Regions from separate parts of the Nocardioides sp. CCNWLW216 genome, predicted to be linked through region 1. Evidence: riboswitches for the same ligand, from Rfam matches in the RefSeq annotation. Region 1 holds a riboswitch; the other holds the start of a gene.
What was found. Region 1 has a riboswitch for cobalamin ahead of V7S47_RS20060 (VWA domain-containing protein). Riboswitches for the same ligand answer to the same signal wherever they lie in the genome.
Positions count from the first base shown of each region.

Region 2: linked by a shared signal. The riboswitch ahead of V7S47_RS15855 (ABC transporter substrate-binding protein) and the one ahead of V7S47_RS20060 (VWA domain-containing protein) in region 1 are both predicted to bind cobalamin.

Region 1 covers NZ_JBBBBJ010000010.1:71,209-75,246, forward strand. The annotation lists gene V7S47_RS20060 (VWA domain-containing protein) at 1-1,585, opposite strand, end outside; cobalamin riboswitch at 1,608-1,756, opposite strand; gene cbiE (precorrin-6y C5,15-methyltransferase (decarboxylating) subunit CbiE) at 1,773-3,353, shown strand; gene V7S47_RS20070 (cobalt-precorrin-4/precorrin-4 C(11)-methyltransferase) at 3,350-4,038, shown strand, end outside.
Region 2 covers NZ_JBBBBJ010000006.1:277,171-281,208, reverse strand. The annotation lists gene V7S47_RS15865 (FecCD family ABC transporter permease) at 1-27, opposite strand, end outside; gene V7S47_RS15860 (HoxN/HupN/NixA family nickel/cobalt transporter) at 352-1,176, shown strand; cobalamin riboswitch at 1,207-1,399, shown strand; gene V7S47_RS15855 (ABC transporter substrate-binding protein) at 1,420-2,433, shown strand; gene V7S47_RS15850 (iron chelate uptake ABC transporter family permease subunit) at 2,487-3,461, shown strand; gene V7S47_RS15845 (ABC transporter ATP-binding protein) at 3,458-4,038, shown strand, end outside.

The DNA.
Region 1 (4,038 bases):
CGAAGGTGACCAGGCCGACCTTGTCGCGGCGCTGGTAGGCGTCGAGCAGCAGCGACAGGATCGCGGTCTTGACCTGCTCCATCCGCCTGCGCGCGGCCATCGAGCCCGAGGCGTCGACGCAGAAGAGCACCAGGTTGGCCTCGCGCCCCTCGCGGGTGGCCACCCGCAGGTCCGCGCCGCGCAGCAGCACGCGGCCCGTCGTACGTCCGCGGGCGTGCTGGTGCGGCGCGGCCGCCAGCAGGGTCGCGACCAGGTCCACCGGGCCCCGGGTGCCGTGGCTGCTGCCGACGCTGCGACCGGTCTCGGTCAGGGCGCGACTCCGCTTGCCGGCCTCGCCGCGGCCGGTGCCGCGCACGGTCAGCAGCCGGGGCCGGTAGGGCATCCCCGCCGCCACCGTCCCGCCCGGCGAGGCCGCTCCGGTGGTCGAGTCCCCGGTGGTGGAGGAGGGCGCGCCAGCGCCCGTCTCGAGACCCCCGTCTCCCGACTGTCCGTCGGTGCCGCCCCCGTCGGTGCCGCCCCCGTCGGTGCCGCCCCCGTCGGTGCCGCCCCCGTCGGTGCCGCCACCCTCGGGACCACCCTCCGGCGGACCATCCGGCTCGGGATCGTCCTCGCCGAGCACCTCGTCGAGCCGGTCCTCGTCGAGGCCGGGCGCGTCGAAGGGCGTACGGCGGCGCCGGTGCGGCAGGGCCAGCCGGGCCGCGGCCCGGATGTCCTCGCGGGTCACCGAGGTGCGGCCGTGCCAGGCCGCGTGCGCGACGGCGGTGCGCGCAGTGACGATGTCGGCGCGCATGCCGTCCACGTCGAAGGCGGCGCAGACCTCGGCGATTGCGAGCAGGGCCGCCTCGGTCAGCTCGACCGAGGAGACCCGCTGCTGCGCGGCCCGGATCCGGTCGGTGAGCGCGCGCTGCTCCTCGTCGTAGCGCGCGACGAAGGCGGCGGGGTCCGCGTCGTACGCGAGACGGCGGCGGACCACTTCGACCCGCACGGCCGGGTCGCGCGGCGCGGCGACCTCGACGGTCAGCCCGAACCGGTCGAGCAGCTGCGGGCGCAGCTCGCCCTCCTCGGGGTTCATGGTGCCGACCAGCACGAACCGGGCGGCGTGGGAGAAGGAGACGCCGTCGCGCTCGACGGTGGAGCGGCCCATCGCGGCGGCGTCGAGCAGCAGGTCGACCAGGTGGTCGTGGAGCAGGTTGACCTCGTCGACGTAGAGGATCCCGCGGTGGGCGCGGGCGAGCAGCCCGGGCTCGTACTCGGTCACACCCGACGACAGCGCCTTCTCCAGCTGGATCGACCCGAGGACGCGGTCCTCGGTGGCGCCGACGGGCAGCTCGACGAGCCGCACCGGCCGGGTCTCGACCGCGACGGCGGGGTCGGGGGAGAGCGCCGGATCGGTCGAGAAGGCATCGCCGGCGACCACGTCGATCGGCGGCAGCACCGCGGCCAGCGCGCGCACGATCGTCGACTTCGCCGTGCCCTTCTCGCCCCGGACGAGCACGCCGCCGACCTCCGGCGAGATGGTCGTCAGGATGAGCGCCAGCGACATGTCGTCGGAGCCGACGACGGCACAGAAGGGGTACTGAGGCATGTGAGGCTCCCGCTCGTCCGCCATGGGTAGGAGCCGCGAGGCCGGTCTTCGGACTTCCCGGATCGACGCTCGCGCGTCGTCGCAGGTCACCGCAGCGGGCCTGTGCCGGACTCTCACCGGCTTCCCAGATTCTCCCTGCGGACGCAGGGCACCTCGTGGCTGTGCGGTCACGATAGCGTCAGCCCTCGTGCCCGCCGACCCCGCCCAGACCGCCGCCCGGATCGTGGTCGCCGCCGTCTGCCTGCGCGACGATGCCGGGCGGGTGCTGGCCGTGCGCAAGCGGGGGACGACGCGCTTCATGCAGCCCGGCGGCAAGCTGGAGCCGGGGGAGACCCCGGCCCAAGCGGCGGTCCGCGAGGTCCGCGAGGAGATCGGGCTCGACGTCGAGGTCCGCTACCTCGGCGAGTTCACCACCGAGGCCGCCAACGAGCCCGGAGCCGTGCTCGAGTCGACCGTCTTCACCGCCGAGCTCACCGGGACGCCCGTCGCGGACGGCGAGATCGAGGAGCTGCGCTGGGTCGAGCCGGACGCCACCGACGCCGACCTCGCGCCGCTGCTGCGCGACCACGTGCTGCCCGCGCTCGCGGCCCGGGTGACCGTGGTCGGCGTCGACGCGCAGGGACGGTCGTCCGCGCCCGACCTGGTCGCTGGCGCCGACGTCCTGCTGGGCGGCGCGCGCCACCTCGACCTCGTCCCGCCCGTCGCAGGTCAGGTACGACGACCGTGGCCGTCCCCGCTCCGACCGGGCCTCGCGGCCGAGCTGGCCCGGCACGCCGGCCGCCGCGTCGTCGCGCTGGCCTCCGGCGACCCACTCGTGTCCGGCATCGGCAGCACCCTCGTCGACCTGCTCGGCGCCGACGCGGTGGAGCTGCACCCGGCGGTGTCCTCGGTCGCCCTGGCCCGGGCCCGGATGGGCTGGCCGGCCGAGACGACCGCGGTCGTGACCGTCGTCGGCCGCGACCCGCACGCGGTCCTGCGCGAGCTCGCCCCGGGCCGCCGGGTGCTGGTGCTCTCCTCCGACGAGCGGACCCCGGCCGAGGTGGCCCGCCTCCTCATCGACGCCCGGTACGGCGCCAGCGCGATGACCGTCCTCGGCGACCTGGGCGCCCCGACCGAGTCGCGCGCGACCGGCACGGCGGCGTCCTGGAACGGCACCAGCCCGCGGCTGCACGTCCTGGCCCTCGATCTCGACGGTCCGGTGGTCGGCTCCTGGGCGACCGGCCTGCCCGACGAGGCCTTCGAGCACGACGGCCAGCTCACCAAGCGTGACCAGCGCGCGGTCGCGCTGGCCCGCCTGCAGCCGCAGCCCGGCCAGCTGCTCTGGGACGTCGGCGCCGGTGCCGGATCGGTCGGCATCGAGTGGATGCGCGCGCACCCGTCCTGCCGCACGGCGGCCGTCGAGGCCGACCCCGAGCGGGCCGCGCGGATCGCCCGGAACGCCGCGGCCCTCGGCGTACCCGCCCTCGAGGTCGTCACCGGGCGCGCGCCCGACGTGCTGCCGGCGGAGGCCCCCGACGCGATCTTCGTCGGCGGCGGCGCGACCGCTCCCGGCCTCCTCGACGCGTGCGTCGCGCGACTCCGCCCCGGCGGCCGACTCGTGGTCCACGGTGTGACGGTCGAGACCGAGGTCCTCCTCGCCGAGAGGTACGCCGACCTCGGCGGCGAGCTGACCCGCGTGGGTGTCGAGCACGCCGCGCCCATCGGCTCGTTCACCGGGTGGACCCCCGCCCGTACCGTCACCCAGTGGAGCTGGAGCAAGCACCCATGACCGTGCACTTCGTCGGCGCCGGACCCGGCGCGGCCGACCTGCTGACCCTCCGGGCGGCGAGCATGCTGGCCGCCGCCGACGTGGTGCTCTACCCGGGCACCTACCTCGACGCCGCCGTCCTGTCGCACTGTCGTGCGGACGCGCTGCTCGTCGACACCCAGGACCTCGACCTGGACGCCATCGTCGGCCACCTCCTCGACGCCCACCGCGCCGGCCGGGACGTCGTACGGCTGACCTCGGGTGACCCGTCGGTCTACTCCGCGGTCGCCGAGCAGGGCCGCCGCCTCGACGCCGCCGAGGTGCCGTGGGACGTCACCCCGGGCGTCCCGGCGTACGCCGCCGCGGCGGCCCTAGTCGGCCGCGAGCTGACCGTGCCGCTCGTCGCCCAGAGCGTCGTGCTCACCCGCACCCAGGCCCGGTCGACGAAGATGCCCGCGACCGAGTCGCTGGCCGCCTTCGCCGCGACCCGGGCCACGCTGGTCCTGCACCTGGCCATCACCCGGATCCGGGAGCTGGCCGCCGAGCTCGTGGAGGAGTACGGCGCCGACTGCCCGGTCGTCGTCGTGCACCGGGCGAGCCAGCCCGGTGAGCTGGTCCTGCACGGCACCCTGGCCGACGTCGCCGACCGGGTCGAGGCGGCCGGGCTTCGCCAGGCCGCCGTGGTCCTGGTCGGTCGCGCGCTGGA
Region 2 (4,038 bases), on a different contig from region 1:
CGGGTCGGCCGTCAGCACCTGGGTCACGGGTCTCCTCTGCCGCCTCTGCTGCGTTGTTGCGAACGATGTGCAGCAAGCAACCTAGTCACCCGGTATCAACCCCGGGACGCGGGGGTCGGTCCTTCACTCGCCGGTCCCTCGGCGTTCACCTGCGCGGTCGGTCCGGGTCGCCGGTCGGCGTCAGGCTCCGGTCGCCACCGGCCACCGGCCTTCGCGCTACCGAGAGGAATCCCGCGTGCACCTCGTGCTGCGCCGCGCCGCGCCCGGCGTCCCGACGGTCTCGGCGCACGCCTCCGGTGTCTCCCGCGACGGGACGACCACCGCGACCCCGGCCGGTACGACGGCCGCGGCATGAGCATCCTGGTCACGGCGGCGGCGCCGTACCTGCTCGACCTGGAGGCGCCGGGCGAGCGTCTGGTGGAGCTGGTGTCGTCGCCGGGATTCGTGCCGGCGGCGATCGCCGTCGCGTTCCTCGCCGGGGCCGCCCACGCCGTCGCCCCTGGTCACGGCAAGACACTGGCCGCCGCGTTCCTGATCGGGGGCGACGGACGCGTGCGCGACGCCGCCTGGCTCGGGGTCAGCGTGGCGGCCATGCACACGATGTCCGTGCTCGTGGTCGCCACCGCCTGGACCTTCTTCTCGCTCTCCGACCTGGTCGACCTGGAGGGCCTGACCACCGGCCTGCAGTTGGTCGCCGGCCTCGCGGCCCTGGTGCTCGGCCTGTGGCTGGTCCGGCGGCACGTGCGGGCCTGGCGAGCCGGCCACGAACCGGGACATGGCCACGGTCATGGGCACGGTCATGGCCACGGCCACGGCCACGGCCACGGCCACGGGCACTCGGTCGCGGTGTCCCGCCCGAGCCTGGTCCTGCTGGGCATGTCGGGCGGTCTGACCCCGTCGCCGGCAGCGTTCCTCGTGCTCGTCACCGGGTTCTTCACGGGCCGGTCGGGGTTCGCGCTGCTGCTGGTGCTGTGCTTCGGGCTCGGCCTGTCCAGCGTGCTGTTCGTGGTCGGCCTGCTCGCGCTGGGCGGGCGCAACGTCGTCGTCCGGGCCGCCGAGTCGCGGACCGCGCTCCGGCTCGCCACCCGGGTGGCGCCGCTGCTGGGCGCCACGGGCATCACCCTGATCGGCGGCACCATCGCGACGACCGCCGTGGTGCACCTCGCCACGCTCTGACCCGATCGGGTCGGGGGCGAGGGACCTGCGCTAGGTTTCTCGCGCCGTGGTGCACGGGAAGCCGGTCTGATGCCGGCGCGGCCCTCGCCACTGTAGCCGTCGAGCAGGACGGTCCTCGCGGCCCATCTCCGGATGGGTCGGACCACTGGGTGCGAGCCCGGGAAGGTCGACCGCCCTGTGCTGAAGCGGAAGCCAGGAGACCGGCCACGGCATGTCATGTTCCACGAGGGTTTGGAGAACATCATGCGCAGTCGACCCCTGCCGTCAGTCCTGTCCACCACCGTCCGGGCCGCCGTCCCGGTCGCCGCCCTGGCGCTCGTCCTGGCCGGCTGCGCCGGCGAGCCGGAGCCGGCGAGCGCCGACGCGGCGCCCGAGGCCGGCTTCCCGGTCGACGTGACCGCCTGCGGGCACATCAGCACCGTCGAGGCGGCGCCCGAGCGGGCCGTCACGCTCAACCAGGGCGCCACCGAGGTGATGCTGGCCCTGGGGCTCGCCGACCGGATGGCCGGTACGGCGTACCTCGACGACCCGGAGCCGGCCGCGGCCTGGGCCGAGGAGTACGCCTCGGTGCCGGTGATCGCGAAGGAGTACCCGACCCGCGAGGAGCTCCTCGCCACCCGTCCTGACTTCGTCTACGCGTCGTACACGAGCGCCTTCGACCCGGAGGTCGCCGGGCCGCAGGGCGACCTGGAGGCCGACGGCGTGGCGTCGTACCTCTCGCCGTTCGGCTGCGCCGACCAGGCCGACATCCCCGCGACGACCTTCGAGGCGGTCTGGGACGAGATCGACGCGGTCGCCACCGCGTTCGGCGTGGCCGACCGCGGCGCCGACATCCGGGCCGAGCAGAAGCGGACCCTGGCCGAGCTGGGCGACGAGGGAGCGGGCGCGGGCCTGGACGTGCTCTGGTACGACTCCGGCGACAAGACGCCGCTCGTGGGCGCGGGCTCCAGCGGCCCGCAGCTGGTGCTGGACGCCGTCGGCGCGACCAACCTCTACGCCGACGTCGAGGACGGCTGGGCCGACGGCAGCTGGGAGGAGGTCGTCGCGGCCGACCCGGACGCGATCGTGCTCGCGGACGCCTCGTGGTCGACGGCCGCCGAGAAGCGCGCGTACCTCGAGAAGGACCCGGTGCTCTCCCAGCTGACCGCCGTCCGCGAGGGCCGGTTCGCGACGGTGCCCTACTCGATGGGGACGCCCGGTGTGCGCCTCATCGACGGCGCCAGCACGCTGGCCGAGCAGCTCTCCGCGCTCCCGTGACCCTGCGGACCGGGCTCGCCCCGGTCCTCGCGGTCGCCGTGCTGCTGGTCACCATGGCCGTCGCGCTCGGCACCGGCGCCGTCGCGGTGCCGGTGCCGGACGTGCTCGACGTGGTGCTGCGACGCGTCGGCCTGGGGGACCGCGGGGTGAGCCTGCTCGACGACCAGATCGTCTGGCAGCTCCGGATGCCGCGGGTGCTGGGGATGGCGGCCGTGGGAGCGGTGCTGGGCTGCTGCGGCGCGGTGCTGCAGTCGCTGACCCGCAACGACCTGGCCGACCCCTACCTGCTGGGGCTCTCCGGCGGCGCGGCCGTCGGTGCGGTGACGGTGATCGTGCTGGGGGTGTCGGTCGCCGGGTTCGCGGGCCCCGCGGCGGTGACGCTCGCCGGCTTCGCCGGGGCGCTGGCCGCGCTGGGGCTGGTGCTGCTGCTCGCGGTCGGCCGGTCGGGCTCGCTCGCGCCCACTCGGACCGTGCTCGCGGGGGTGGCGGTCGGGCAGGCGTGCTCGGCGTACACCTCCTTGATCGTGATCGGCTCCGGCGACCACGACGCGGCCCGTCGGGTGCTGACCTGGACGCTCGGCTCGGGCGCCGGCTTCCGCTGGGGTACGGCGCTGCTGGTCGTCGGTGTCGCGGTCGTCGCGACGCTCGGCTTCTCCGCCTGCGCCGACCACCTCGACGCGTTCGCCTTCGGGGAGTCCTCGGCCCGCTCGCTGGGCATCGAGGTGACCCGCCTGCGCTGGGTCCTGCTCGGCGGTACGGCGCTCGCCACCGCGGCCGCCGTCGCGTTCGCCGGCACGATCGGCTTCGTCGGGTTGGTGGTGCCGCACCTGGTACGCGCCTTCACCGGGCCGCGGCACCGGCTGCTGCTGCCGATGTCGGCGCTGGTCGGCGCGACCCTGTTGGTCTGGGCGGACACGCTGGCCCGCTCGGTCGTCGACGGCCAGGAGATCCCGGTCGGGGTCGTGACCGCGGCGGTCGGCGTCCCGTTCTTCGCCCTGCTGCTGCGCCGGTCGGGGAGGTCGGCATGACGGCGCCGTCGATCGTGGTGGACGGGGTCGCTGTCACGCTGGGCGGCGCGACCGTCCTCGACGCGGTCTCGCTGACCTGTCGACCGGGTCGGGTGACGGGCCTGCTCGGCCCCAACGGCTCGGGCAAGACCACGCTGCTGCACACCGTCGCGGGCCTGCGCCGACCCGCGACGGGACGGGTGCTGCTCGACGACCAGGACGTGCACGTGCTGCGCGCCCGTGAGCGGGCCCGCCTGCTCGCGCTGGTCGAGCAGGACGCGTCCACCTCGCTCGACCTGCGGGTGCGCCAGGTCGTCGACCTGGGCCGGATCGCCCACCGGGTGCGGTTCGGGCCCCCGCAGTCCGACCCCGGCGGCATCGACGCGGTGGAGCGGGCCCTGGCCACCGCGCGCGTCGACCACCTCGCGGACCGGCCGTGGCACGCGCTGTCGGGCGGGGAGCGGCAGCGGGTCCATCTCGCCCGGGCGCTGGCCCAGGAGCCGAGCGTGCTGCTGCTCGATGAGCCGACCAACCACCTCGACCTCGGGCACCAGCTCGACTTCCTCGAGCGGGTGCGCGGGCTGGGCCTGACCACGGT